DNA from 3 places in the Dorea formicigenerans genome. Region 3 is predicted to be linked to each of the others. Evidence: predicted binding sites of a transcription regulator. Region 3 holds the regulator's gene; each other region holds the start of a gene.

Region 1 (10,347 bases), 320 kb from region 3:
CCTGCAATATGGCTGTCAGTGATTGTGATCTGCTGTTTTCAATCGGAACTAGGTTCAATGACCGAATTACCGGAAAGCTGCATTCATTTGCACCGAATGCACAGATTGTACATATCGATATTGATACAGCTGCAATTTCAAAAAATGTACAGGTAGATATTCCGATTGTTGCAGATGCAAAAGATGCGATCGAGAAGATGTTAGAGTATGTAGAGCCGAATGAGACATCAAAGTGGCTGGAACAGATTGAAAGCTGGAAAGAGGAACATCCTCTGAAAATGAAAGAAAAACCAATCATGACACCTCAGGATATTATTGAGACGATCAACCGTATGTTTGATGAAGCAATTATTGTAACTGATGTAGGACAGCATCAGATGTTCACGGCGCAGTTTGCTGAGATTACACAGAAGAAGAGACTTCTTATGTCAGGTGGACTTGGAACAATGGGGTATGGACTTCCGGGAGCGATTGGTGCTAAAATCGGTAATCCGGATGTACCGGTCATTTCCATCTCCGGTGACGGTGGGATGCAGATGAATATTCAGGAACTTGCAACAGCAGTATTAGAGGAACTTCCAATCATTAGCTGTATTTTTAATAATTATAACCTTGGAATGGTTCGCCAGTGGCAGAAATTATTCTATGGAAAACGTTACTCTATGACGAACTTACGATCCGGTGCTGCAAGCAGAAGGGCAGCAGATGATGAGAATTTTGAATATCCGGAGTATACACCGAACTTTATCAAACTGGCAGAAAGTTATGGCGCAGTAGGAATCCGTGTGGAGAAAAAAGAAGATATTGAGCCTGCATTCAGAGCAGCACTTGAAAATAAACACAGACCGACGATTATCGAGTTTATGATCGATCCGGAGGATCTTGTATACCCAATGATCAAACCGGGCGGAACTCTGGAAGAGCTGATCATGGATTGTTAGAAGGGAGAATGAAATTATGAGTGGAACAAATAATGGAATGAAAAAACGCTGGATATCACTTTATGTAGAAAATCAGGTAGGTGTTCTGTCTAAAATTTCCGGACTCTTTTCTGGAAAGTCATATAATCTGGACAGCCTTACTGTAGGAACAACAGAAGATCCGACTGTGTCGAGAATGACAATAGCAACGGTCAGTGACGATGAGACGTTTGAACAGATCAAAAAGCAGCTCAACCGTACGGTAGAGGTTATTAAAGTCATTGATTTTACAGATGTTTTTGTAAGAATGAAAGAAATTATGTACATTAAAGTTCAAAAATGTACACCGGAGGATAAGGTGGAATGTTTCCAGATCGCGGAGACGTTTAAGGCAAAAGTCATTGACTACGGAAGAGATAGTCTTTTGCTGGAATTTGTACAGACAGGAACCAAAAATGACGCAGTTATTAAGCTGATGAAAGAAGAGTTCAAGAGTATTGAAGTTGTGCGTGGAGGAAGCGTTGGAATTGAGTCTATTAGTATGATGGAAAGATAATTCTAAAAAAACAGAGCGCACTCTTGAATTTTGAATATGATGGTATTATAATAATGTTAGTAAAATAGTTAAAAAATTAAAGTTATATAGATGAACGGAGGAAATTATCATGGAGAAAAAGAACATTGACTGGTCAAACATCGGATTTGGCTACATGCAGACAGATAAGAGATATGTATCCAACTACAAAGACGGAGCATGGGATGAAGGAACTCTTACCTCCGACGCAACCATAACAATCAGTGAGTGCGCAGGTGTACTTCAGTATGCACAGACATGCTTTGAAGGAATGAAAGCTTACACAACAGAAGACGGACATATCGTAACTTTCCGTCCAGATTTAAATGCAGCAAGAATGGCTGATTCAGCAGCAAGACTTGAGATGCCGGTATTCCCAGAGGACAGATTCGTAGATGCAATCAAACAGGTCGTAGCAGCTAATGCAGCATATGTACCGCCTTATGGATCAGGAGCTACACTTTATGTAAGACCGTATATGTTTGGTTCCAGTCCGGTTATTGGAGTAAAACCTGCAGAGGAGTATCAGTTCCGTGTATTTGCTACACCAGTTGGACCATACTTTAAAGGCGGCGCTAAGCCGATTACAATTAAGGTTTCAGACTTTGATCGTGCCGCACCGCATGGAACAGGTCATGTAAAAGCAGGTCTTAACTATGCAATGAGCCTTCATGCAATCGTGACAGCACATGGAGAAGGATACGATGAGAATATGTATCTGGATGCTGCAACAAGAACAAAAGTAGAAGAGACAGGTGGAGCAAACTTTATCTTCGTAACAAAAGACAATAAAGTCGTAACACCGAAGTCATCTACAATCCTTCCTTCTATTACAAGACGTTCTCTGATGTATGTAGCAGAGCATTATCTTGGACTGGAAGTAGAAGAAAGAGAAGTATACCTTGATGAAGTAAAAGATTTTGCAGAGTGTGGACTTTGTGGAACAGCAGCAGTTATTTCACCAGTTGGCAAGATTGTAGATCATGGCAAAGAAATCTGCTTCCCAAGTGGAATGGAAGAGATGGGACCAGTTACAAAGAAACTGTATGAGACATTGACAGGAATCCAGATGGGTCACATTGAAGCACCAGAGGGCTGGATCTGTAAGATCTGCTAGGATTGAGAAAAAGCCAGGCACAAGAACAATCACAGACTCTACATTGTTTTCAGATAATACAAGATTCATATGCGAGATGAGGTTGACGGAAAAATAAGAATTTTGTAAAATAATGTCAAGACACATGGAGCGGGACAGAAACGCGAAAATCTGTCCCGCTCTTTTCGCAATATAGGGAGTTTTCCTTTTAACGGAATCCGGGAGCGGGCATGATGCGGGGATTCTGCTTTTGATGGAAAAGTATCATATTCCATTGATTCTGTTATCTATGGGCAAGAAATGAAAAGGAACTTGGAGAGATGCTGGAGTTTGCCAATGCAGCAGCATCTATTGTAACAACAAGAAAAGGGGCGCTTCGGGTAATGCCCAAGTTAGAGGAGATTTTGCATGTGCAAAGAGGAGTGTAAGTCAGAAGAAATGAAATATCGCCTGGCGGAAGCTGTGAAAGTCTGCATGAAGACGACATCGGTGGAGAAGATTACGGTAAAGGAAATCGTAGATGCGTGCGGAACGACCAGACAAACATTTTACCGGCATTTTCAGGATAAATATGACCTGGTTAACTGGTATTTTGATAAGATCCTTCTGGAATCCTTTGAACATATGGGAGAAGGCGAAACCATCTATGAAGGACTGGTGAAAAAATTTCAGTATATTCAGAAAGAGAAACTTTTCTTTAAAATGGCATTTAAATCTGATGATCAGAACTGTCTGAGAGACCATGATTTTGAACTGATCCTGGCATTTTATTCAGACCGGATCCAGGAAAAATCCGGAAAGCCATTGTCGGAAGATTTAAAATTTCTGCTGGAAATGTATTGCCAGGGTTCTATTTACATGACTGTACAATGGGTGTTTGGAAGGGTGAAACGCACGCCGGAGGAACTGGCAGCAGATCTCGTGAAAGCAATGCCGGAAGAACTGGCGGGGGTGTTTGAAAGACTGGATCTTTTATGATCCGGTCACGTTACATTTTCATAATTTTGTAACTTTCATTTTTTTAATAACATTGTTAAAATAAAAACATAAAAGCAAATTATGTCATGTAAGAAAAGGAGAGATTGAAATGGCAAACAGAATTATGCTGAATGAGACATCTTATCACGGAGCAGGAGCAATCAAGGAGATTGCAACAGAGGCAAAATCAAGAGCATTTAAGAAAGCATTTGTATGCTCTGATCCAGACCTTATCAAATTTGGGGTAACAAAGAAAGTGACAGATGTATTAGATGAGGCTGGACTCGCATATGAGATTTATTCTGACATCAAAGCCAATCCTACGATTCAGAACGTACAGAATGGTGTTGCAGCATTCAAGAGCGCTGAGGCTGATTACATTGTAGCAATCGGTGGAGGATCTTCCATGGATACAGCAAAAGCAATCGGTATCATTATTGCTAATCCGGAATTCGAGGATGTAAGAAGTCTGGAAGGTGTTGCGCCAACTAAGAAACCTTGTGTACCGATCATTGCAGTTCCGACAACAGCAGGTACAGCAGCAGAGGTTACGATCAACTACGTTATTACAGATGTAGAGAAGAAGAGAAAATTTGTCTGTGTTGACCCACATGATATGCCGGTCATCGCAGTTGTAGACCCGGATATGATGTCCTCTATGCCAAAAGGACTGACAGCTTCCACAGGTATGGATGCTCTTACACATGCAATCGAAGGATATACAACAAAGGCTGCATGGGAGATGACAGATATGTTCCATATCAAAGCAATCGAGATTATTTCCAAATCCTTAAGAGGAGCAGTTGCAAATGAGAAAGAGGGTCGTGAGGGAATGGCTCTTGGACAGTATATCGCAGGAATGGGATTCTCAAATGTAGGTCTTGGAATTGCTCATTCTATGGCTCATACACTTGGAGCTGTTTATGACACACCACATGGTGTTGCATGTGCTATGATGCTTCCAATCGTTATGGAGTATAATGCTGAATGCACAGGCGAGAAATACAAAGAGATCGCAAGAGCTATGGGTGTCAAAGGTGTTGATGATATGTCTGTAGAAGAATACAGAAAAGCAGCAGTAGACGCTGTTTCGCAGCTTTCTATCGACGTTGGAATCCCAACAAAACTGGAAGCGTTAAAAGAAGAGGATCTTGACTTCTTAGCTGAGTCTGCACACGCAGATGCATGCGCTCCGGGTAATCCGAAAGATGCAAGTGTTGAAGATCTGAAGAATCTGTTCAGAAAATTAATGTAATGATGCCAGAGTAATCCGCATGCATCATGCATTATTACATAATCTAAGATAAGAGAACTCCTGACATTGATATCCAGTGCCAGGAGTTTTTAATATTTCGAAAAATTAAAATGAGAAGAAAACAGTATAAAACAGTATATAACAGTTGACAACTGTTATATACTGTTTTATACTGTTTATAACGAAGGAGGAGTTTTATGGATATCATAGTAAACCATTCATCCATGCAGCCAATCTATGAACAGATTGGAGATCAGATAAAAGAAAAGATCATGCATGGTATATTAAAAGCAGATACCCCACTCCCGTCAGTTCGTACTTTAGCTAAAGAACTTAAGGTCAGTGCACTGACCGTGAAAAAAGCATATGATGCTCTGGAAGAAGAAGGATTTGTAATTACGATTCATGGAAAAGGAAGTTTCGTAGCATTTGCAGATCAGGGGCTGATGCTGGAGGAGAAGAAAAAGGAAGTGGAAGCTGATTTGGAGATGGCCATCCGAAAAGGCAAAAGCTGTGGAATGACGGATCAGGAATTACTGGAGTTGTTTCAGATTGTTTTGGAGGATTGATAAGTATGTTGAAATTTGAAGGTGTGAAAAAGCACTATGAAGATTTTGAACTGGATCTTACCCTGGAAGTACCGGAAGGTTATGTTACCGGACTGATCGGAGCCAATGGTGCAGGAAAAAGTACAGCGTTTAAAGCAGCATTAGGTCTGATCAGACCAGACGCAGGTGTTGTAAAGATGCTGGGAAAAAATGTAGAAGATTTTACAGTGCAGGATAAAGAGTGGATTGGAGTTGTTCTGGCTGATTCCGGTTTCAGTGGATATTTACGTGTGAAAGATATACTTCCGATGCTTGAAAGTATGTACCATAAGTTTCAGAAAGAAGATTTCCTGGAAATGTGCAAAAAATACCAGTTGCCATTAGACAAAAAGATCAAGGAGTTTTCAACGGGAATGAAACGTAAATTACAGATTGCAGCGGCAGTTTCACATGGCGCAGATGTGTTGCTTCTGGATGAACCGACCGCAGGACTGGATGTTATGGCAAGAGATGATATGCTGGAAATTTTAAGAGAATATATGGAAACTCCGGGACGTTCTATTCTGATTAGTTCACACATTTCCACAGATCTGGAAGGAATCTGTGATGACATTTATATGATTGATGAAGGAAAGATTCTTTTGCATGAAGAGACCGACAAACTTTTGGATCAGTATGGACTTTTAAAGGTGAAGGCAGACCAGTACGAGGCGCTTGACAAGGCGTACATTTTGGCGCATAAGAAAGAAGAGTATGGTTATAGCTGCCTGACAAATGAACGGCAGTATTATCAGGAAAACTATCCGGATATCACCATTGAAAAAGGAAAAATTGATGATGTGATTATTATGATGAAAAGGGGGCAGCAAGAATGAAAGGATTGTTGATCAAAGATTACAAACTCATGTTGGGACAAAAATCCTTTTTGGGAATGGCAGCTCTTATGGCGGTATTATATCTCATTATTTACAAAGACCCTATAGTTGCTGTTATATTTATTACGGTCATGTGTACTATGTTTACCGTTAGTACACTAAGTTATGACGAATATGAAAATGGAATGGCTTATTTGTTTACACTTCCAATCAGTAGAAACACATATGTATTAGAAAAGTATGCATTTGCATTGGTGAATTGCATCGTGACAGGAGTGATCATGTATGTTATGGCATGTGGATCCATTAAAATCCGCGGACTGGCAATATCACAAAGCGATATGTATTCAGGTCTGGCCGGTGCCTGCTTTGTATCAATTATTATGATAAGCTATATGATTCCGTTGTATATAAAGTTTGGAATAGAAAAGAGCAGAATTGTGTCAGTAAGCGGAATGGCAGCTATTTTTTTAATACTGTACCTGGGAATAAAAATATCAAAAGAACGGAATGGGGCGATACTGAAAATCATAAGTCGAGCTGAAAAATTAAGTGATGGAATTGTAATTTTACTGATTTTTGCAGTTTCGGTTATATTAATTTGCATTTCACTAGTGTGCGCAATGAAAGCAATGAAAAAGCGCGAATTTTAAAAAGGGACAGGTGTGAGAAACAGTAAAGACTGAGAATACGTGATGGTAAAAAAATTGGGGACGGGGTTTTTTTAGAAAAACCCCGTCCCCAATTTTTGAAAAATGCAGTTTTATTGTCTGTGGCTTGCAATTATTAGCCGTACTGTCCGATACAGATAAGGCTTATATTCTTCGATGGACAGTGGTTCGTTATATAAAATCGAATTATATGCCGTGGATCCGGTCAGTTCTACGATGGTGAATAGCATAACGTCCGGACATTCGTATTTGTAAGAATCTTCATTAACGAGATTGAGAAATTCTTCATAAAAATCTGGTTCGGTCCGTTCTTCGGTGAGAAGGGCGGAGCGAAGTGCGCCCATGACTAGATTCTTGGAAATAAAGTTTAACAATGCCTTATTGCTGGCGAGAGCATCTATAATGTAATCAATGATAAAGATTAATTGTTCTTCCAGCCCGGAAATGTCTGCTTTCCGTAATGCTTTTGCTGCTTTCTCAAATAGTTCATGAGTCTTGAAAGCGGTAAGTTTATTCTTGATATCATATTTGTCTTTAAAATACAAATAGAAAGTTCCTTTTGCAACACCGGCTTTTTCTACAATATCAGAAATAGCAGTAGCATTGATACCTTTTGTGGTAAAAAGTTCGTATGCGGTGTTGAAGAGGGCTTCTTTTTTCTTCTTTTTATTTTCGTCTACTTTTCCCATGATTATCCTCTTTTCTGTTCAACAGCAATTATAACTGTACGGTAAGGTAATGTGCAAGTTAATTTTTTGCTTAAAGGTAGAAAACGTGAGTGTATTTCTAATGTATGATTGTAAAAGTAATGTGTCATATTTTTATTGATGAAAATATTTTAACACAAAAATGACCAATAGTCAAAAATATATTGACTATTGGTTATTTTTGGTGTATTATGCTGTTTGAAAAAGAAAATGACTAACAGTCATAAATGAAAGGGAGAAGGAGTTATGGTTAACTTTGGAAAGAAAGTGGTGAAATACAGAGTATTGATACTGATACTTGGCGTGCTGTTGCTGATTCCGTCAGTCTTCGGTTATCTGAATACCCGGGTCAATTATGATGTGCTGACTTATCTTCCAGACAATATCGAGACGATGAAAGGACAGGATATTCTGGTGAATGATTTTGGAACCGGAGCATTTTCTATGTTCATTGTTGATGGTATGGAAGAGAAAGATGTAGCGGAACTGAAAGAGAAGATTGAGAAAGTCGATCATGTGGCAAATGTAATATGGTACGACTCTATTGCAGATATTTCCGTGCCGATGAGTATGTTGCCGGACGACATTTACGATGTATTTAATTCCGATACCGGAACGATGATGGCGATTTTCTTTGATGAGGGAACATCTTCAGATGGAACGATGGATGCAATTGCACAGATCCGGAAAATTGCCGGCAAGCAATGTTTTTTAAGTGGAATGTCCGCAGTAGTTACGGACACGAAGAATCTGGCAGAAAAAGAGACTCCGGTCTATGTACTGATTGCCGTTATTTTGGCGGTCATTGTACTTGGACTGACAATGGAATCATTTTTCGTACCGTTACTTTTTATGCTGAGTATCGGAATGGCAATCATTTACAATCTGGGAAGTAACTATTTTATGGGAGAAATTTCTTATATTACGAAAGCGTTGGCAGCGGTATTGCAGCTAGGTGTTACGTTAGATTATTCCATTTTCCTGATGCACAGTTATGAAGAACAGCAGGTGAGATACGACGGAGATAAGAAGCGTGCCATGGCACATGCGATTTCCCAGACATTTTCATCTGTTATAGGAAGCTCCATTACAACAATTGCCGGATTCATTGCATTATGCTTTATGTCCTTTACACTGGGACTGGATATTGGAATCGTTATGGTAAAAGGAGTTATCTTTGGAGTGATTGCATGTGTGACCATTCTTCCGTCTATGATTCTTTGCTGTGACAAAATCATTGAGAAGACGAAACACAAACCATTCCTCCCGGATATTGGAAGAATTTCTGACAAGGTTACGAAACGATACCTGGTATATGTAGTATTGTTTTTGTTATTCTTATTTCCTGCAATTTATGGAAATAATCATACAGCAGTTTATTACAACCTGGACGAGACATTACCAAAGGATCTGCCAAGTATCATTGCAAATGAAAAGTTAAAAGAAGATTACGATATGAATACAACGCACATGATTCTGGTGGACAGTTCCGTATCTTCAACAGATGTCAATAAAATGATAAAAGAAATGGATAAGGTAGACGGTGTCAAATGGGCACTTGGGCTGGACTCTCTTGTAGGTCCGTCAGTTCCGTCTGATATGATTCCGGAGTCCGTATCCAGTATGCTGAAAAATGATAAATATCAGCTGCTTCTTGTAAACTCTGAATATAAGGTAGCATCTGATGAAGTCAATGCCCAGATTAAGGCATTGAATAAGATTTTGCACAAATATGATAAGACCGGAATGCTGATTGGTGAAGGACCGCTGACCGCAGATCTGATTGATATTACAGATCAGGATTTTAAGACAGTCAGTGCAGTATCCATTGGAATTATATTTGTCATTATCCTTGTGTTATTCAAATCCATTTCACTTCCGGTCATTCTGGTAGGTGTTATTGAATTTGCAATTTTTGTAAATATGGGAATTCCTTATTACACAGGCACGAAGCTTCCGTTTGTTGCTTCTATCGTTATCGGAACGATTCAGCTGGGATCTACGGTTGACTATGCAATCCTGATGACGACAAGATATAAGCGTGAACGAAACCATGGGGCAAATAAACATGATGCCATTACGACAGCCCACCGTGTATCAGCACAGTCCATTATGGTCAGTGCCTTAAGCTTCTTCGCAGCGACCATCGGAGTCGGACTTTATTCCAACATTGATATGATCAGTTCGCTGTGTATCCTGATGGCAAGGGGAGCGCTGATAAGTATGGTAGTTGTAATCTTCGTACTGCCATCCATGTTTATGGTATTTGACAAAGTAATCGTAAAAACAAGTAAAGGTTTTCTGCCGAAAGAGGCATAAGATTTACAGGAGGGATCACTATGAACGGAAATAAAAAAATCGCAAAAAAAATTGTAGCAGGATCTATGGCTGTCATGATGGCTGCCGGACTTGCCGGAACATATGAATATCACAGTAATGCTATGCAGGTACAGGCAGCAGAGCAAAAGGACAAAGACACTCAGGAATTAAAAGAGACTGCGGAAAATGTATTGGCAGACCACGCAACAGATTCTGAGGATACAGGATTTTCAAAAGAGGAATCTGTGTATGTAAAAGCAGATGCAAGTGGAAATGTAAAGAAAACGACGGTATCTGAATGGCTGAAAAATCCGGAAAAAGGAACTATTTCTGACACATCTGAATTGAAAGATATTAAAAATGTAAAAGGTGACGAAACATTTGAGACAGGAAGCAACAACAAC
Region 2 (10,347 bases), 1.1 Mb from region 3:
GGTTATGCGCCGGCAGAACAACACAAAGAGCAGTGGCATTTCAACGGACCATTTCATATCGAGACTGGAAAGCCTCTGTATGAGATGGAAGAAGAAGACTACTCAGATGTGACGTGCAATTATCTCATGAAGAAGATGAAAGAAGATCCGGCAGTTGTTGCCATTACTTCCGGAACTCCGACAGTTCTGGGATTTACAGAGGATAAGCGAAAAGAAGCAGGACAGCAGTTTGTCGATGTTGGAATTGCAGAGGAGACAGCGGTTGCACTGGCAGCAGGAATCGCAGCAAATGGCGGAAAGCCGGTCTATGGTGTGTATAGCACATTTGTACAGAGAACCTTTGATCAGATTGCACAGGATGTATGTATCGATAATAGCCCGGCAACGATTGTTACGTTCAGTGGTTCTGTCTATGGAATGAGCGATGTGACACATCTTGGACTGCAGGATATCCCGATGATGGCAAATATTCCGAATCTTGTCTATCTTGCGCCGACAACAAAAGAAGAATATCTGGCAATGCTGGACTGGAGCATAGAGCAGAAAGAACATCCGGTTGCAATCAAGCTTCCCGGTGGAGAGGTGATTTCAGACGGAAAAGAAGTCACAAAAGATTTCGGTATTCTAAACAAGTATGAGATGACGAGAAAAGGAAGTAAGGTTGCAATTCTCGGACTTGGAACATTTTACGGATTAGGAAATGATGTGGCGGATCTGATGAAAGAGAAAGCAGGAATAGACGCAACCGTTATCAATCCGTATTACATTACAGGTCTGGATGAAGAAATGCTTGAAGATCTTAAGAAAGATCATAGTGTTGTAATTACATTGGAAGACGGAATTCTGGACGGTGGTTTTGGTGAGAAGATTGCCAGATTCTATGGTGACAGTCATATGAAAGTTTTAAATTTCGGACTGAAAAAAGAGTTCCTGGATCGATACGATGTGACAGAAGTATTAAAAGACAACCATCTTACAAAAGAGCAGATTGTGGAAGATGTTGCAAGGATTTTTGCATAAGAGTTGTACGGACTAAGTTCCTAAGCCAGGGCAGGATTTTGGAATTCCAGAAAATACGTAGGAAAACATCAGATATAAGTTGAAACTAAAAATTCTCTATGGTAAAATATTAATAAAAATTAATATTTTGCCATAGAGGAATAGAATATGAAAAATGAAGAGATTATTTGTTACTGTTCAAATGTTACAAAAGGTCAGATTATAAAGGCAATGGAGCAAGGGGCAAAGACGTTAAATGATATCAGAAAAATGACCGGAGCCTGCACCTTGCACAGATGCAAAGAATTAAGCCCAAAAGGGACATGATGTTCTTCCGATATTCGAGAAGTGATGGTCGAATATATGTTAGAGGAAAAGAAGAAAGAGAATAATGATTGAGAATAAAACATGGAACATAGAAAACGTGTAAAAATGGTGCTATAATACTCTAATAAATATCAGACAGAGGTAAAGGGCCATGACGACATCTATGGTAAAGGAAAGTCCGCTGAAGCTGTTGGAGCGCTTGATGCTTCTGCAAAATATTTGAGTTGTATGGGAATTTTTTATTGGAGCCTTGGAATCCTGACGGTTACAAGAATGGTGGCACAAGGTCTTGGATATTCCGGAAGAACCGTTTTTTTCAGGTGCTGCGGAGATGGTCGCAAGAGCAGTTGTCAGCCTTGGATTTGTAGGAACATTTGGCTACACAGCAATCTGTTTTGCGGATTAGGCAGCATGGATTGCAGCATGCTGTTACAGTGTTCCGACCTGCCTGTGGTGCGTGAAGAAGTCAATTGCAAAACTGAAACAGACTAAGTAATAGATTTTACAATGAAAAAGCTCCCGGGTTGATGTAAAAACCCGGGAGCTTTGTATGTGCGCCTTGTGGCGCACGTTTGTCTTTATAATTTTTATAACTGTGGTCCAGCGGATACGAGTGCTTTTCCAGCTTCGTTTCCTTCGTATTTTGCGAAGTTCTTGATGAATCTTCCGGCAAGATCTTTTGCTTTCTCTTCCCACTCGGAAGCGTCAGCGTAAGTATCACGAGGATCAAGGATTCCTGTGTCAACACCTGTAAGCTCTGTAGGAACCTCAAAGTTGAAGTAAGGAATCTTCTTTGTTGGAACGTTCTTGATATCTCCATTCAGGATTGCATCGATGATACCACGAGTATCTTTGATGGAGATACGTTTTCCTGTTCCATTCCATCCTGTATTTACAAGGTAAGCCTTTGCTCCACTCTTCTCCATCTTCTTAACAAGCTCTTCTGCATATTTTGTAGGATGCAGCTCTAAGAATGCCTGTCCGAAGCAAGCTGAGAATGTAGGTGTAGGCTCTGTGATTCCACGCTCTGTTCCTGCAAGTTTTGCTGTAAATCCTGACAGGAAGTAGTACTGTGTCTGCTCTGGTGTCAGTACAGATACTGGAGGAAGTACTCCGAATGCGTCTGCTGACAGGAAGATGACGTTCTTAGCTGCAGGTGCAGAAGAAATCGGGCGTACAATGTTCTCGATATGCTGAATCGGGTAAGAAACACGAGTGTTCTCTGTTACGCTCTTATCAGCAAAATCAATCTTTCCTTCAGCGTCAAGTGTTACGTTCTCAAGAAGAGCATTGCGCTTAATTGCATTGTAGATATCTGGCTCAGACTCTTTATCAAGGTTGATAACCTTAGCGTAGCATCCACCCTCGAAGTTGAATACTCCGTTGTCATCCCAACCGTGCTCATCGTCACCGATCAGAAGACGTTTCGGGTCTGTGGAAAGTGTTGTCTTACCTGTTCCGGAAAGTCCGAAGAAGATTGCTGTGTTCTCACCATTCTTATCTGTGTTAGCTGAGCAGTGCATAGCAGCGATGCCCTTCAGTGGAAGGAAGTAATTCATCATAGAGAACAGTCCTTTTTTCATCTCTCCGCCATACCATGTGTTTACGATAACCTGCTCTTTGCTTGTGATGTTGAATAATACAGCTGTCTCTGAATTTAAGCCTAACTCTTTGTAGTTTTCAACTTTAGCTTTAGAAGCATTATATACAACGAAATCTGGCTCGAAATCTTTAAGTTCCTCCTCAGTTGGCTGAATGAACATATTTGTAACGAAATGAGCCTGCCAAGCTACTTCTACGATAAAACGAATTGCCATACGGGTATCTTTGTTAGCACCGCAGAATGCATCTACAACATAAAGCTTTTTGTTGGAGAGTTCTTTGATTGCAAGATCCTTTACAGCGTTCCATGTCTCTTCAGAAGCTGGATGATTGTCATTCTTGTACTCATCAGATGTCCACCATACTGTGTCTTTTGAATTCTCGTCCATAACAATAAATTTGTCTTTAGGAGAACGTCCTGTATAGATGCCTGTCATTACATTTACTGCACCGAGCTCACTGACCTGTCCTTTTTCGTAACCTTCAAGTTCAGGTTTTGTCTCCTCCTCAAATAATAACTCGTAGGAAGGGTTATACACGATTTCTGTAGTTCCAGTAATACCATACTTGCTTAAATTGATTTCTGCCATCTTAAACCAAACCTCTTTTCTTAAATGTAATAAGGGAAATGGTCGATAGCTGGAACATTTCCCCCATTCATATTTAATTATACATTATTAATTTCCAAAATCAATAAATTTTTAACAAATTCCTCCGGTGCAAAATTACCAATTTTTTCCTAGGAAAGTTCCAATTTTCCGGTATAAAGCTGATAATAGGTTCCTTTTTGCTGAATCAGGTCATCGTGATCACCGCGTTCGATGATCCGACCGTGATCCAGGACGATAATTGCGTTACTGTTGCGAATTGTGGACAGTCTGTGTGCGATAACAAATACGGTACGCCCCTTCATCAGATTGTCCATACCTTTCTGTACGATACTCTCGGTACGGGTATCAATACTTGATGTTGCCTCGTCCAGAATCAGTACCGGTGGATCGGCAACAGCGGCTCTTGCAATAGACAGAAGCTGTCTTTGTCCCTGGGACAATTCCTCGCCGTCACCGCTTAGTAATGTATCGTAACCATTTGGCAGCATCTGGATGAACTGGTCCGCGTGAGCAAGTTTTGCAGCATTGTAGATTTCTTCGTCAGTGGCATTCAGTTTACCGTAACGGATATTGTCTTTGATCGTTCCGGTGAACAAATGTGTATCCTGAAGAACGATTCCGAGGGAACGGCGCAAGTCATCTTTTCTGATTTTTGTAATGTCGATGCCGTCATAAAGGATCTCACCGCTTTGAATGTCGTAGAAACGATTGATCAGGTTGGTGATCGTTGTCTTGCCGGCGCCTGTAGATCCTACGAATGCCAGCTTCTGGCCAGGTTTGGCAAAGAGGCTGATATCATGAAGAATAATTTTGTCTTCATCGTATCCAAATGTCACATCTTTGAATCTTACATCTCCGGTCAGTTCAGTATAAGTCACAGTACCATTTTCGTCAGCAGGCTTTTTCCATGCCCACATACCGGTACGTTCTGTGCATTCAGTAATCGTTCCATTCTCATCTTTTTTTGCATTGACCAGTGTGACAGAACCGGTATCCTGTTCCGGTTCTTCGTCAATGAGCTTAAAGATACGTTCTGCTCCTGCAAGTGCCATGACGATGGAATTGAACTGCTGTGCAACCTGCATGAATGGCTGGGTAAAGCTCTTTGTAAACTGCAGGTAAGAAGCGATGACACCGATGGTAATACCGCCCACACCAGTGACTGAAAGAAGTCCACCGAGAACTGCAGTCAGTACGAACTGGAGGTTTCCGATGTTTCCGATGACCGGTCCCATCATATTTGCATATTTGTTTGCATTTGCAGCGCACTCGAACAATGCGTCATTTAGTTCGTCGAACTCTTTTTCTGAAATTTCTTCGTGATTGAAGACTTTGATGACACGCTGCCCGTTCATACGCTCTTCAATAAATCCAGTCACATCTGCCAGCGCCATCTGCTGACGGATGAAATATTTTCCACTGTTTGCGCCGATAGCCTTTGTTGCAGAGATCAGAACCCCGATGATGAGCACTGCAAGAACGGTAAGAAGCGGGCTTAGCACGAGCATGGAGATAAATGTTACGACGATAGTGAAAAATGACATCAGTGCCTGTGGGATAGCCTGGCTGATCATCTGTCTTAATGTATCAGTATCGTTCGTGTAAAGGCTCATGATAGATCCGTTCGTGTTCTGGTCAAAGTAGCGGATTGGCAGTGTCTGCATGTGCTCAAACATATCGTCGCGCACTTTTTTTAACACGCCCTGTCCAATGTATACCATCATTCTTGTATAGGTAAATGTTGCAATCACACCTACGAGGAAAATGCATCCCAAAACGGTCAGTGCCCGATAAAGCTCTGTATAATTCGGAGATTTTTGCCCAATTAGTGGAATAATATAATCATCAAGCAAATATTTTAAGGACAGAGATACAGAAATGGATGCAACAGCACTTAAAAGGATGCAGATGAATACCATGATAAAACGGTACTTGTACAGGTCCATAATATATTTGAGGAGACGTTTTCCAGTAGCAATATTTTCAGCACTTAGCCTTTTACCTGGTTTTTTTGTTGTCTTATTCATGGTCGCCACCTCCTTTTACCTGTGATTCATATACTTCCCGGTAAATTTCATTTGTCTTTAATAATTCTTCAGATGTTCCGATTCCCATGATCTGTCCACCATCCAGAACGATGATCTGGTCAGCATCTTCGATAGAAGAAACGCGCTGCGCAATGATGATCTTGGTGGTGTTCGGAATTTCCTCACGGAATGCTTTCCGGATCAGGGCATCCGTCTTTGTATCTACTGCACTGGTAGAGTCATCCAGAATCAGGATCTTTGGTTTCTTAAGGAGCGCCCTTGCGATACACAGACGCTGCTTCTGCCCACCGGATACATTGTTACCTCCCTGGACGATTTTTGTATTGTAACCGTTCGGGAACTCCTGAACGAATCCGTCAGCCTGCGCAAGCTTACATACACGTTTGACTTCTTCATCGCTTGCAGTTTCATCACCCCAGCGGATGTTTTCATAAATGGTTCCAGAGAACAGTACATTTTTCTGAAGAACCATGGATACCTGGTCGCGCAGGGATTCCAGGCTATAATCACGAACATCAATGCCGCCGACTTTGACATGTCCTTTTGTGACATCGTAAAGTCTTGGGATGAGCTGGACAAGGGAAGATTTTGCACTTCCGGTTCCACCGATGATACCGATAGTCTGTCCGGATTCAATATGAAGATTAACGTCTTTCAGAGATAAATTTCCGCCTTCGCCTGCGTAGCTGAAGTCTACATGGTCGAATACAATGTCTCCGTTTGGAACTTCTGTCACTGCATCAGGCTGATCTTGCATTTCCGGAATCTCATTCATGACTTCAGTGATACGGTCAGAAGATGCCTCTGCAATCATGATCATAACGAATACAAATGTAACCATCATCAGAGATCCGATAATCTGTAGTGCGTAAACGATGACACTTGTAAGTTCGCCTGTCTCCATAGTGCCGGCAATGATGCTCTTGCCTCCGATCAGAACCATGATCAGAACGACTGAGTACATGGTAAACTGCATGACCGGTGAGTTCCAGGCAACAATTTTCTCAGCCTTTGTGAAAAGGTTGTATACATATTTGGAAATGTCGTGGAACTTGTCAATTTCATAATCCTCTCGGACAAATGCTTTTACTACACGGGAAGCATTCACATTTTCCTGGACAGAGTTGTTCAGTACATCGTATTCGTCGAATACTTTGATAAAATGTGGGTGCGCTTTTTTGGCAATGTAGATCAGTGTTCCTCCAAGAAGCGGGATTACAATCAGGAATAAGAGTGAAATTGTCTTATTGAGGAGCAGTGTCATGATCCATGATAAGATAATCATAAATGGAGCTCTTGCAAGAAGACGGATACTCATCATGTATGCCATCTGGATATTTGTGATATCTGTTGTCATACGTGTAACTAGTCCTGAAGTAGAAAAATGGTCAATGTTTTTGAAAGAGAAATCCTGTACCTTATAAAAGATGTCGTGGCGCAGGTTTCTGGCGTATCCGGCACCTGCGATTGCTGCCATGTTACCAGCCTGAACACCAAAGAACAGGGCAAGCATAGCCATGACTACAAGAATCAGACCGCGCTGTAAAATGTAGGACATATCTCCATTTGCGATTCCTACATCGATGATTTTTGCCATCTCGAGTGGAATCAGAACTTCCATCAGCACTTCGAGAATAACGAGAAGCGGAGCAAGAATAGACTGCTTTTTATATTCCCGTACTGATCTTAACAGTGTTTTATTCATATTATGCCTCCTTTTTATTGTCAGTACAATTACATTTTGAAGCTGCAAGATTATCAAGCATCTGACAGAGAACTTCCCGGCAAACATGGAGCTTGTCATCAGGAATACCGGCGGACAGAGCGGCCTCACACTTTTTGATATGTTCTATAATATGTGGACGCAAAGCCTCAGCTTTTTCTGTCGGAACCAGTTGCTTCAGTCTTGCATCGCTTTCAACACTGGTTCGTGTAATATAGCCCTTTTGCTCAATCAGTTTAATAATACCGGTGACAGTAGACCGCCGGATCTGGAATGCTTCCTCAATATCCCGCTGGAATATTGGTTTGTGAGCAGATTCTAATAAGATAAATTTTAAAAGCTGTTGCTGGACAGGTGTCAGATCACTATCTTCTAAAATAGTATAGCAGTCATTTTGACATTTCATCTTACAGGAAAGAATGTGGATCAGACGTCCCAGTTCCAGAGGAGCATTTTTGTTGTTTGTATCTTGCATAATTCACCTCAATTCTCAAAAAAATAATTGTTAGCTTCCTAACTTTTAACATTATATGGACAATATAATAGAATGTCAAGAGAAAAACTAAGAGGATAATTAAGAAAAAATTGCAGAGTAAACTGCAGACAAAAATTAAGAAAAAATTACAGAAGAGCAGTATGAGAAAATAACTTCGTTGTGCAGTGATAAATTCTTGTAAAATAATAAAAGGTGGTTGAAATGTCAGGGGGATAATACTATAATGTGTGAAGGAGTAATCAGGAACTCCTACAATGATTCATTTTCAGGCAGAAATCAAAATGGAGCCTGGAATGGATGATTAGCAAAATTTCTAAGAAAAAAGGCAGGTGAACAGAATGGACAGTTGCGATAGTCATGGGCGAACTAAGAACATAGGATCAGATATGAGTAACAGTCTGTTCTGTTTTTTCTAAATAGAATTTATCAATTCATTTCTTATCCTATTTTCCAATGAGCGAACATATGCATAAAAATGCAGCTATCTGATCTGTGAAAAACAGATGCAAGAAGGATAAAGATTTTAATGTCAACAGCTAAAGTGTCTCTTGATGTTTTAATTTTTGTGCTTCTTGCGGAAATTAGAAAACAGGATAAGGAGGTTTCCCAAGATGGAAAACAAAACACAGGATTATCAGTCAGAAATCTTGGCTATCATCAGAGGTAATACTTCACCGGGAGTTATGCGTAACAAACTGGAGGATTATCATGAAAATGACCTGGCAGATGTATTTTCCGAGCTGACAGCAGCAGAGAGACGGAAAGTCTGCAGAATTCTGAACCTGGATATGCTTTCAGACATTTTCGAGTATATTGATGAGAAACAGGCAGCAGAGTATCTGGATGAGATGGATGTGCGTAAGGCAGCGGGTATTCTTTCAGGAATGGAGACAGATGCCGTTGTAGATGTTCTCCGTATGACACCGAAGGAGAAAAAAGTACTTTTGATCGAGCTGATGGATGATGAGGCGAGAAAAGATATGGCAATCATTGCTTCATTTGACGAGGAAGAAATCGGAAGTAAGATGACAACTAACTGCATCATGATCCGTGAGAATCTGACTGTAAAGCAGGCAATGAGCAGCTTAATCGGTCAGGCAGCAAAGAACGATAACATTTCTACTATATTTATGGTGACAGAAGATTCCACATTTTACGGAGCATTAGATTTGAAAGATTTGATTATTGCAAGACAGGATGCATGTCTGGAAGATCTGATTGTGACATCATACCCATATGTATATGGAAATGAACTGATAGATGATTGTATTGAAAAGCTGAAAGATTATTCCGAGAATTCCATTCCGGTACTGGATAATGATAACAAATTGCTTGGAGTTATCACATCTCAGAGCATCGTAGAATTGGTCGATGACGAGATGGGAGAGGACTACGCAATGTTTGCCGGTCTGACAGCGGAGGAAGATTTGAAAGAGCCTCTGCGTGAGAGCCTGAAAAAGAGACTTCCGTGGCTGCTGGTATTGTTAGGACTTGGCATGGTTGTTTCATCAGTAGTTGGTGTATTTGAGACAGTTGTAAGTCAGCTTACGATTATTATGTGTTTCCAGTCACTGATCCTGGATATGGCAGGAAATGTGGGAACACAGTCACTGGCCGTAACAATCCGTGTTCTGATGGACGAGTCCCTGACCGGAAAACAGAAGGCAGAATTAGTATGGAAGGAAATGACAATCGGATTTTCGAACGGTCTGATTCTGGGAACATTGTCATTTATTGTAATCGGACTTTATATTGCACTCTTTAAAGGAAAGACTTTTATGTTCGCTTATGCAGTTTCAGGCTGCATCGGAATAGCACTTGTAGTTGCGATGGTCATTTCCGGGGCAGTCGGAACATGTATTCCGCTGTTCTTTAAGAAAATTAATGTTGATCCGGCTGTAGCATCCGGACCATTGATCACGACCATCAATGACCTGGTAGCAGTTGTGACTTACTATGGACTGAGCTGGATTTTCCTTATTGAGATGTTGCATCTTGCGGGGTAAGGAAATATAATGGAACCCGCTGGATACCAATTTTTTACTATGTAGATTTTAGAACATTTTACTGCATCGCCTATTGACATAAAAATCCAAAAACTCGCAGAGCTCAAACAGTTGGATTTTTATGTCGCTAGACTTGTAAAATATCCTAAAATGCTACAATTAGTACAAAATTGGTATCCGGCGGGTTTTATATTTTCTTACTTCGCAAGGTGGTGGTAAGAGAGAGTAATTTAACTAAAAAGGAGATATTTATGATAAAAGCAGTTATTTTTGATATGTATGAGACCTTGATTACACAGTATGGCGGACCGGTATATTTCCGGGCGCAGATGGCAGCAGATGCCGGTATAGATCCGGTGTTATTTGATGCACTTTGGATTCCGAGTGAGAATGACCGGACCATTGGAAAGCAGACATTGGAAGAGACAATTGAGCAGATATTGAGACAGACCGGAAAATACAGCGAGGAGACATTCCAGACTATTATTTCTGGAAGAAAGGTAGCAAAAGCAGACTGTTTTTGTCATCTTCACCC
Region 3 (10,347 bases):
ATCTGCATAAGCTTACAAAGAATACACAGTTCATTGTCATTACGCACAGACGAGGTACAATGACTGCGGCAGACCGTCTGTACGGAATCACCATGCAGGAAAAAGGAATTTCGACACTTGTGTCCGTCAGTCTTCTGGAAGATGAACTGGACGATTAGAGAAAGTGCAGGTAAGATAGAACGTAGAAGTATGTCATGCAATTGCATGACGCGCACCTCGCAGCAAGAATGCCTCGGCATTCTTGAATGGCAGGGGGCCGGCCTTGAAAGGAGTAAAAGTATGGCAGAAGAAAAGAAAGGTTTTTTCAGACGACTTGTCGATGGTCTCACAAAGACAAGAGATAATATTGTGTCCGGCATGGACAGTATTTTTAACGGATTTACACATATTGATGAGGACTTTTATGAAGAACTGGAGGAAGTCCTCATCATGGGCGATCTCGGAGTTCAGGCAACTTATGATATTCTGGACAAATTAAGAGAAAAGGTAAAAACCCAGCATATCAAAGAACCTGTTGAATGCAGACAAATCCTGATTGACAGCATCAAAGAGCAGATGGACGTCGGAGAAGCTGCTTATGAATTTGAAGAGAGAACTTCGGTGGTCATGGTCATTGGAGTGAATGGTGTCGGAAAGACAACTACGATTGGTAAATTAGCTGGAAAACTCCGCAGTCAGAATAAAAAAGTTGTGCTGGCTGCCGCAGATACATTTCGTGCTGCAGCGGGAGAGCAGTTGAAAGAGTGGGCGAACCGTGCACAAGCAGAATTGATCGGAGGCCAGGAAGGTTCTGATCCTGCAGCCGTAGTCTATGACGCAGTTGCAGCTGCCAAGGCAAGACATGCCGATGTACTTTTGATTGATACTGCCGGACGGCTTCACAATAAGAAGAACCTGATGGAAGAGCTTCGTAAAATGAATAAAATCATTGACCGTGAATTTCCGGACGCATATCGTGAGACACTGGTAGTGCTAGATGCCACAACAGGTCAGAATGCACTTGCTCAGGCAAAGGAATTTAATGAAGTGGCTGATATTACAGGTGTTATCCTGACAAAAATGGATGGAACTGCAAAAGGTGGTATTGCAGTTGCAATCCAGGCGGAACTTGGTATTCCGGTAAAATATATCGGTGTCGGCGAGACGATTGACGATTTGCAGAAATTTAATTCTGATACATTTGTAAATGCATTGTTTGATGTAAAAGGAGAGCATGAAGTATGTTAACATTAGAAAAATTTGAAGAGGCAAGCGAAATTGTAAAAAACGTAACTCTTCCGACGAAACTGGTATACAGTGAAAACTTAAGCCAGCAGACGGGTGGTAAGGTTTATCTGAAGCCGGAAAATATGCAGTATACAGGAGCTTATAAAGTGCGTGGCGCATATTATAAGATCAGCACAATGTCTGAAGAGGCAAGAGCAAAAGGACTGGTGGCTGCATCAGCCGGAAACCATGCACAGGGTGTTGCATACGCAGCACAGAAATTCGGATGTAAGGCTACAATCGTTATGCCGACAGTAACACCATTGATCAAAGTAAATCGTACAAAAAGCTACGGCGCAGAGGTGATTCTTTACGGAGATGTCTATGATGATTCCTGTGCGTATGCCGAAAAACTGGCCCAGGAGCGCGGAAGTACATTTGTGCATCCGTTTGATGATCTGGACATCGTAGCAGGTCAGGGAAGTATTGCAATGGAAATTGTGCAGGAGCTTCCGACCGTCGATTATATTCTTGCGCCAGTTGGTGGCGGCGGATTGATTACAGGTGTATCTACACTTGCAAAAATGTTGAATCCAAAGATTAAAGTGATTGGTGTTGAGCCTGCTGCTGCGCCAAGTATGACAATGGCACTTGCTTCTGGCGAGCCGGTTACATTGGACAGTGCAAATACCATAGCAGACGGTACTGCAGTAAAACGTGTCGGAGACCGCATTTTCGAGTATGCAAAGAAGAACATCGACCAGATGCTGACTGTAGAAGATGATGAGCTTGTCGGAGCTTTCCTCGATATGGTCGAAAATCATAAAATGATTGTTGAGAATTCCGGACTGCTGACAGTTGCAGCACTCAAGCAGTTAGATTTGAAAGGAAAGAAGGCGGTTGCAATTTTAAGTGGAGGCAACATGGATGTTATCACAATGTCTTCCATTGTACAGCATGGACTGATTCAGAGAGACCGTATCTTTTCGGCATCTGTATTACTTCCGGATAAACCGGGACAGCTTGCGCTTGTTGCTCAGACGATTGCTGATGCCCAGGGAAATGTTATTAAACTGGAACATAACCAGTTCGTTAGCACCAACCGTAATGCTGCTGTGGAGCTTCGTATTACAATGGAAGCTTACGGTACAGAGCATAAGAACCAGATTATGAAAGCTCTGGAAGAAAAAGGATTCCGGCCAAGAGAGATCGGTGCAAAATTATATTAGCTGGGAGTCAATCCCCCAGCTGATATAGCCTCCGGCAGGATTGCAGAGGTGCGCAGTAGAAGTATGTCATGCAATTGCATGACGCGCACCTTGCAGCAAGAATGCCTCGGCATTCTTGAATAAAAATATCATAGAAGAGAAAACCAGAAAGAGCAAGATTCAAAAAAAGTTTCGGGTTTTCTCTTTTTGCTATGGGATTTTTGAAGGATTTTTGTTTTGTCTCTTGACATATGAGATTGGATTGTATACAATTATACACGAAGTGCATTATATAAAAAGAAAGGTGACTTTTTAGTATCAGAAAGATTCCAGGAGGTCACGAAGAAGGTTAAAATTATGGAAGAGTATCAGGACCGTTCTCTTAGAGGAAGGGTATTTGAAAAATTGAGGGAGGATATTTTATCCGGTGTCTATAAGGATTGTGATGAACTTAGGGAGATTACAATCGGTGAGGAGATGGGAGTCAGCAGGACTCCGGTCCGTGAGGCACTTAGGCAACTGGAACTGGAAGGACTTGTAAAGATTATTCCTAATAAAGGAGCCTATGTAACAGGTATTACGCCGAAAGACGTTCAGGATATTTACATGATTCGTTCTATATTGGAAGGTATGTGCGCCAGATGGGCGACAGAGCATATCACTCCAGAACAGATTGAGCAGCTGGAAGAAATTGTTCTTTTATCTGAGTTTCATTTGAAAAAGGATAAGGACAAAGTTGTTCAGGTGTCAGATCTTGACGGTAAATTCCATCATGTTCTATATGAAGCATCCAACAGCCGGATTATGGAACATACGTTATCGGACTTTCATAAATATGTAAAGATGGCACGTATGTTGTCTGTAGGCGCAAAAAACCGGGCTGAGAAGTCCATCGAGGAGCACAAGGCAATTTTGGAAGCAATCAAAAAAGGGGATGCTGATGAAGCGGAAAGACTTGCAAATCTGCACATCATGCATGTAATGGAAAATCTTCATATCGAAATTGAAGATTAATGTTTCAAATTGTAAGAATCATATAAGTAAAGTTTATATAGTGGCAGGAGGACAAAGACATGGCGAAAATTAAAATGACAACACCAATTGTAGAGATGGATGGAGATGAGATGACAAGAATTCTCTGGAAGATGATCAAAGAACATCTTCTGAATCCATTTATTGAGTTAAATACAGATTACTATGATCTTGGACTTGAACATCGTAATGAGACGAATGATCAGGTTACATTTGATTCCGCAGAAGCAACAAAGAAGTACAAAGTAGCAGTAAAATGTGCAACAATTACACCGAATGCTGCGCGTATGCCAGAGTATAATCTGAAGGAAATGTGGAAAAGCCCGAATGGTACCATCCGTGCAATTTTAGATGGAACGGTATTCCGTGCACCGATCGTTGTAAAAGGAATCGAGCCATGCGTTAAAAATTGGAAAAAGCCAATTACCATTGCAAGACATGCTTATGGTGATGTATATAAAAATACAGAAATCAAAGTTCCTGGACCTGGAAAGGTAGAGCTTGTGTATACAGGAGATGATGGAACACAGATCAAAGAACTTGTCCACAAATATGACGGACCAGGGGTTGCTCAGGGAATTCATAACCTCTGTGGTTCTATCGAGAGCTTTGCCAGAAGCTGCTTCAATTACGCATTAGACACAAAGCAGGATCTCTGGTTCGCAACAAAAGATACAATTTCTAAGAAATATGACCACACATTCAAAGACATTTTCCAGGAAATCTTTGATTCAGAATATAAAGAAAAATTCGATGAAGCCGGTATCGAATATTTCTACACATTGATCGACGATGCTGTAGCGCGTGTTATGAAATCTGAAGGAGGCTACATCTGGGCATGCAAGAACTATGATGGAGATGTTATGAGCGATATGATTTCTTCTGCATTTGGTTCTCTTGCCATGATGACATCCGTGCTTGTATCACCAGAAGGATATTACGAGTATGAAGCTGCTCACGGTACAGTACAGCGTCATTATTACAAGCATTTGAAAGGCGAAGAAACTTCTACTAACTCTGTTGCAACAATCTTTGCATGGAGCGGAGCTCTTCGTAAACGTGGTGAACTGGATCAAAATCAGGAGCTGATGGATTTTGCAGATAAATTAGAGAAGGCAACGATTGATACAATTGAGGAAGGAAAGATGACAAAAGATCTGGCTCTTATCACAACACTTCCGAATCCAACAGTGTTAAACAGTGAAGACTTTATTAAAGCGATTGCTGAAAAGTTAGTATAGAAAGAGTTGAAATGCATGGAATACTGGGATATTTATGATAAAAACAAACAGCTGACCGGGCGAAAAATGAAGCGCAATGACTGGTGCCTGAAAGAGGATGAGTATCACTTGACAGTGTTAGGTGTGATCCGCCGTCCAGATGGGAAATATCTGATTACCCGCCGCGTTCTGACAAAGGCATGGGCACCAGGCTGGTGGGAAGTTTCCGGAGGCGCTGCACAGGCAGGTGAAAGCTCCGAGGAAGCGGTACGTCGTGAGGTACTGGAAGAAACAGGATTGGATGTAAATGGCTGTGTGGGCGGTTATATGTTTACCTATCACAGAGAAAATCCTGGAGAAGGCGACAATTATTTTGTAGATGTCTATCGTTTTGAGAAGGATTTTAAAGAAGAAGACCTGCATCTTCAGACAGAAGAGACTGCAGGATATAAGATTGCAACAGCTGATGAGATCAAGGCTCTGGCTGACGAAGGAATCTTCCTGCATTATGATAGTATCAAACGTGTTTTTGAAGAGTAGAAAAATGAGCTGGCTTATTCGGCCAGCTCTTCCCATTTTTCATATAAAGTTTCAAGTTCAGCGTCAATTTCTGCATGTTCTTTTGCAAGTTCCTGACATTTTACTGAATTCGTATAAACTTCCTCCTGCGACATTAGAGTATCAATTTCAGCACTTCTATCTTCCAGAACACCAATCCGTTCTTCTGTCTTTTTGAATTCATTAGCGCGTTTCCGTTCTTTTGCCTGAGCTTCTTTTTGTTCCTGCCAGCTTAACTTTGAATCGGAGGCCAAGTCAGCAGCTGCAGAAGAGGAATTATTTTCTAAGCGAGACGTATTGGAATATGCGGCTGTCAGTTCTTCTTTTTTCTCAAGATAATAATCATAATTTCCAATATAATTTACAAACGTATGATTAACAAGATCCATGATACGTGTTGCAGTCTGATTGATAAAGTAACGGTCGTGTGAAACATAAAGAACCGTTCCTGTGTAATTATTCAGTGCATGTTCCAGAATCTCTTTTGATGTAATATCCAGATGGTTGGTCGGCTCATCGAGAATCAGGAAGTTCGCTTCAGAAAGCATCAGCTTTGCAAGGGACACGCGTCCACGTTCGCCACCGCTTAAGTCACTAATAAGTTTAAATACATCATCTCCGGTAAATAAAAATGCTGCCAGCACTTTACGGATCTGCGTGTTATTAAGATTAGGATAGTCATCGGAAATCTCCTGGAAAATAGTTTTTTCCATATGCAGAACGTGATGTTCCTGATCGTAATAACCAATCTTTACATTAGAACCGAGACGGAAACTTCCAGAATCAGCTTTAAGTACCTGATTTAAAATCTTAAGGATTGTTGTTTTTCCGGTTCCATTGTCTCCAATGATCGCGACATGTTCCCCTCGCTTGATTTCGAAGCTGACATTTTCAAATAAAATCTGTGGTGGAAATGCCTTGCTTAAATGCTCGACAATTAAGACATCATTACCGCTGACACAGGAAGGTTCCAGTGTTAAGTGCATATCTGTATGCAGTTCCATCGGTTTTTCAACCGGGGTCATCTTATCCAGCATCTTTTCACGGCTTTCTGCACGCTTGATGGATTTTTCACGGTTGAAGGAGCGGAGCTTTTCAATGACCGCTTCCTGATGCTTAATTTCCTGCTGCTGGTTCAGATATTCTTTCATTCTGGCTTCACGGAGCATTTCCTTTTTCTTGGCGTAATCTGTATAATTGCCCATGAAAGTGGTAAGCTTGCCCAGTTCGATCTCGACGACTTTTGTTACAACCCGGTTCAGAAAATACCGGTCATGAGAGACAATCAGTACTGCACCGGGATAATTCAGAAGATAAGTTTCCAGCCATGAGATGGAATTTAAATCCAAATGGTTGGTTGGCTCGTCCAAAAGCAGAATATCCGGCTTTGTGAGGAGCAGTTTTCCGAGAGAGACACGGGTTTTCTGACCTCCGGATAAAGTCGCGACCGGTTTTGCGAATTCTTCTTCTGTAAATCCAAGTCCTTTTAAAACACCAGTGATCTCACTTTCGCAGGCGTATCCATTTTCACGTTCGAATGCTGCTGTAAGCCGCTGGTATGTATTCATACGTTCTTCCAGACGTTCTCCGCTTAAATGCTTCATTTCCTGTTCGATCTCACGAATCTGCCGCTCCATGTCGAGAATATCGGCTTTTGCTGTGCGCACCTCTTGATAGATCGTATGGTCATTATTCATATCCTGATGCTGTGCCAGATATCCCATCGTCTTGCCGCGTGTCAGAACAACATTGCCGCCGTCCGCCTGTATCTCACCAACGATCATCTTAAGAAGTGTTGTCTTTCCGGCACCGTTCGGTCCTACGAGAGCTGCTTTTTCGTGGTCTTCTATATGAAAGGAGCCGCCGGAGACAATTACTTCTTCTCCAAAGGCTTTTTCGATATTGTGACATGCAAGTATCATCCTATCCTCCTTGATAAAAATCCTGTGATTTTGAGAAATAAAGATGCCGCAGGGCTGCGTCCGGCGCTGCGACCGCATAATTTTGGCATCATCTTATACTATTATAACGAAAATACTACAAAAAACAACTAAAAAGTTTGACATTATACTAACGATTGCCTATAATAATGAGTAGAAATTTTTGAAGGAAGGAGGTACGGATCATGCAAAACAGGGGAATTTCACAGGCAGTTATCCGTAGATTACCCAGATATTATAGATACCTTGGGGAGCTAATCGAGCAGGGAGTAGAACGAATCTCTTCCAATGAGCTTAGTAAAAGAATGAAAGTCACAGCTTCCCAGATTCGTCAGGATCTTAACAATTTTGGCGGATTCGGACAACAGGGATATGGCTATAATGTAAAATATCTGTACTCAGAAATCGGAAAAATTCTTGGATTGGAACAGGATCATAATATTATTATTATTGGTGCTGGTAATTTGGGGCGTGCACTTGCGAACTATGCGTCATTTGAAAAGCGTGGATTTATCTTAAAAGGATTGTTTGATATCAATCCGGAGCTTGACGGGCAGGAAGTTCGTGGTGTTCCAATTCAGATGATGGACGAGCTTCCGAAATTTGTAGATGAGAACAGTATCGATATTGCAGCATTGACGATTCCAAAGGATGAGTCAATCAAAGTTGCAAAATTTCTGGCAGAACACAATGTTCACGGAATATGGAATTTTGCACATACAGATCTGAATCTCCCGGAAAGTGTGATTGTTGAGAATGTACATTTATCCGAGAGTCTGATGAGGCTGTCATATAATATATGCCGCTACAAGGAAGAACATAATTAAGGAGATAACGTGTAAAGACAGGTTTGTTCAGATAGCATCCTGGCTTTGCACGTTTCTTTCTATCAGGAGGAATCAAAACTATGAGATATTTGCCAGATGCTAAACAGATGAAAACGGCAGATTCATTTACGATAAATGAACTTAAAATCCCATCCCTGGAACTTATGGAACGGGCTGCCAGAGCATGTGTAGATCACATTAAAGACTGGAAAATTAATTTAAATAAAATATGTGTCCTCTGTGGTTCTGGAAATAATGGCGGGGACGGCTTTGCGATTGCCAGAATGTTTGCATGGGAAGGGTGTGACGTAACAGCAGTTCTGGTCGGAAACAGAAATCACTGCACACCAGAGACTGCCCATCAGATAGAACAGTTGAAAAATACAGGGGCACAGTTTAAGGAGCAGTTTGAGCAAGAAGCATTTGAAAGTGAACCGTATACTTTAATTATCGATGCAATTTTTGGAGTTGGACTTTGCCGGGAGGTTGGAGGCAGATATGCACAGATTATAGAGTGTGTGAATCAGTCTGATGCAGTCCGTATGTCCGTGGATATTCCTTCCGGAATTTGCGCAACTACAGGAAATGTATTAGGAACTGCAGTGCGTGCAGACTATACTGTGACAATTCAGGAGACGAAAGTTGGTCTTGTACTTGATCCGGGAAGAAGTTATGCAGGAATCTGTGTATCCGAGGATATCGGAATTGTATCACTTCCACTGGAAAGAGATGAGGAAACAGTTTGTACACTGGAGGGCAGTGATTATGCAGCACTTCTTCCGAAACGAAATGCGGACTCCAATAAAGGAACTTACGGAAAGCTTCTTATGATCACCGGAAGCAAAGGTATGTCAGGTGCTGCATATCTTGGCGCACTTGCAGCTTACAGGACAGGTACCGGGCTGGTGCAGATCTATACTGCTAAAGAGAATCTCGTGATCTTACAGAGCCAGATCCCGGAAGCGATTATTACAACTTATGAAAAATATGATGTCAATGAACTACATCGCTTGATCGACTGGGCAGATGTCGTAGCTATAGGTTCCGGACTTGGAACAAAGAAGACTGCAAGGAAGATTTTAAAAGAAACCATTGCATATACAAAGAAACCTTGTGTCATAGATGCAGACGGACTCAATATTTTGTCTGAACATATGGATTATCTGTGTGGTGCAGATTGTGAACATTTTATCTTTACACCGCACATGAAAGAATTTGAACGGATCAGCGGTTTGAAGATTGCTGAAGTAAAAAAAGATCGTATTGCAGCACTTCGTACATTTGTTAAAGAATATGACGTTACCTGTGTACTGAAGGATTCCAGAACAACCATTGCAAAGCCGAGAGAGCGGGTAGCGGTAAATCTATCCGGCTGTGCGGCTATGGCAAAAGCCGGATCCGGGGATGTGCTGGCAGGCATTATCGCATCGTATCTCGCACAGGGACTTTCTGAATGGGAAGCAGCGCTTCTCGGTGTTTATATTCACGGAAGAGCTGGTGAGATTATAGAGAAGGAACAAGGCGCATACAGTCTTCTCGCAAGGGAACTTGCACAAAAGGCAGGAACAGCCATGACGATACAGGAGGAAAACTAGATTATGAAACAATACAGCAGAGTATGTGAACGAGTGGATCTGGATGCAATTTTTTATAATTTCCAGATGATGAAAGCAAATATCAAAGATGGAGTACAGATGATCGCAGTTATCAAAACAGATGGATACGGACATGGTGCAGTCCAGATTGCCCGGTTACTGGAACCGGTAGACTATATCTGGGGCTACGCGGTTGCAACACTGGACGAAGCTGTCGTCTTGAGAAAAAATGAAATAAAAAAACCAATTCTTGTGCTTGGATGCATTTTCCCGGATCAGTGGGAAGCAATGATTGAAAATGAAGTCCGGATGACCACTTACACAGTAGAAATGGCGAAAGGAGTTTCGAATCTTGCGGTCAAAATGGGAAAAGATGCATATATTCATATTAAGCTGGATACCGGAATGTCAAGACTTGGTTTCCAGATTCATGAAGACAGTGTAGATGCAATTGAAGAAATTTCAAAAATGCCGGGACTTAAATTAGAAGGAATGTTCACACATTTTGCAAAAGCAGATGAAACAGACAAGGCATATACAGATGTTCAGATTGGAAAATACAACTATATGCGTGATGAACTTAAAAAGCGAGGTGTCACATTTCCGATTTACCACTGCTCAAATAGTGCCGGTATCATTGATATTAAGAAAGCGAACATGGATCTGGTACGTGCCGGAATATCCATTTATGGATTGTATCCTTCCGAGGAGGTAGAAAAAAAGAATGTTCCGTTAAGACCGGCCATGGAACTGATCAGTCA

What was found. Region 3 encodes Rex, which represses fermentation and respiration genes when NADH is low (regulators of the CRP and FNR family bind a similar motif). Its sites were predicted from a motif close to ATTGTTAANTANTTAACAAT; they were not measured.
Region 1: a site for Rex is predicted at 3,620-3,639, ahead of fucO (lactaldehyde reductase). Genes of this name have one in related genera too.
Region 2: a site for Rex is predicted at 3,618-3,637, ahead of pckA (phosphoenolpyruvate carboxykinase (ATP)). Genes of this name have one in related genera too.

What each region holds. Positions count from the first base shown of each region.
Region 1 is NZ_CP102279.1:1,291,515-1,301,861, forward strand. It holds gene ilvB (biosynthetic-type acetolactate synthase large subunit) at 1-941, shown strand, start outside; gene ilvN (acetolactate synthase small subunit) at 958-1,476, shown strand; gene NQ560_RS06380 (branched-chain amino acid aminotransferase) at 1,586-2,611, shown strand; partial or broken gene NQ560_RS15760 (carbohydrate kinase) at 2,893-3,018, shown strand; gene NQ560_RS06390 (TetR/AcrR family transcriptional regulator C-terminal domain-containing protein) at 2,999-3,568, shown strand; gene fucO (lactaldehyde reductase) at 3,678-4,823, shown strand; gene NQ560_RS06400 (GntR family transcriptional regulator) at 5,021-5,392, shown strand; gene NQ560_RS06405 (ABC transporter ATP-binding protein) at 5,398-6,246, shown strand; gene NQ560_RS06410 (ABC-2 transporter permease) at 6,243-6,899, shown strand; gene NQ560_RS06415 (TetR/AcrR family transcriptional regulator) at 7,010-7,606, opposite strand; gene NQ560_RS06420 (efflux RND transporter permease subunit) at 7,871-9,943, shown strand; gene NQ560_RS06425 (hypothetical protein) at 9,964-10,347, shown strand, end outside.
Region 2 is NZ_CP102279.1:2,747,795-2,758,141, reverse strand. It holds gene NQ560_RS13435 (1-deoxy-D-xylulose-5-phosphate synthase) at 1-1,020, shown strand, start outside; gene NQ560_RS13430 ((2Fe-2S)-binding protein) at 1,168-1,398, shown strand; gene pckA (phosphoenolpyruvate carboxykinase (ATP)) at 1,914-3,518, opposite strand; gene NQ560_RS13420 (ABC transporter ATP-binding protein) at 3,668-5,566, opposite strand; gene NQ560_RS13415 (ABC transporter ATP-binding protein) at 5,559-7,292, opposite strand; gene NQ560_RS13410 (MarR family winged helix-turn-helix transcriptional regulator) at 7,294-7,785, opposite strand; gene mgtE (magnesium transporter) at 8,418-9,812, shown strand; gene NQ560_RS13400 (HAD family hydrolase) at 10,064-10,347, shown strand, end outside.
Region 3 is NZ_CP102279.1:1,610,907-1,621,253, reverse strand. It holds gene smc (chromosome segregation protein SMC) at 1-158, shown strand, start outside; gene ftsY (signal recognition particle-docking protein FtsY) at 280-1,227, shown strand; gene ilvA (threonine ammonia-lyase) at 1,221-2,435, shown strand; gene NQ560_RS07985 (GntR family transcriptional regulator) at 2,772-3,428, shown strand; gene NQ560_RS07980 (NADP-dependent isocitrate dehydrogenase) at 3,488-4,687, shown strand; gene NQ560_RS07975 (NUDIX hydrolase) at 4,703-5,206, shown strand; gene NQ560_RS07970 (ABC-F family ATP-binding cassette domain-containing protein) at 5,221-7,146, opposite strand; gene NQ560_RS07965 (redox-sensing transcriptional repressor Rex) at 7,350-7,991, shown strand; gene NQ560_RS07960 (bifunctional ADP-dependent NAD(P)H-hydrate dehydratase/NAD(P)H-hydrate epimerase) at 8,072-9,586, shown strand; gene alr (alanine racemase) at 9,590-10,347, shown strand, end outside.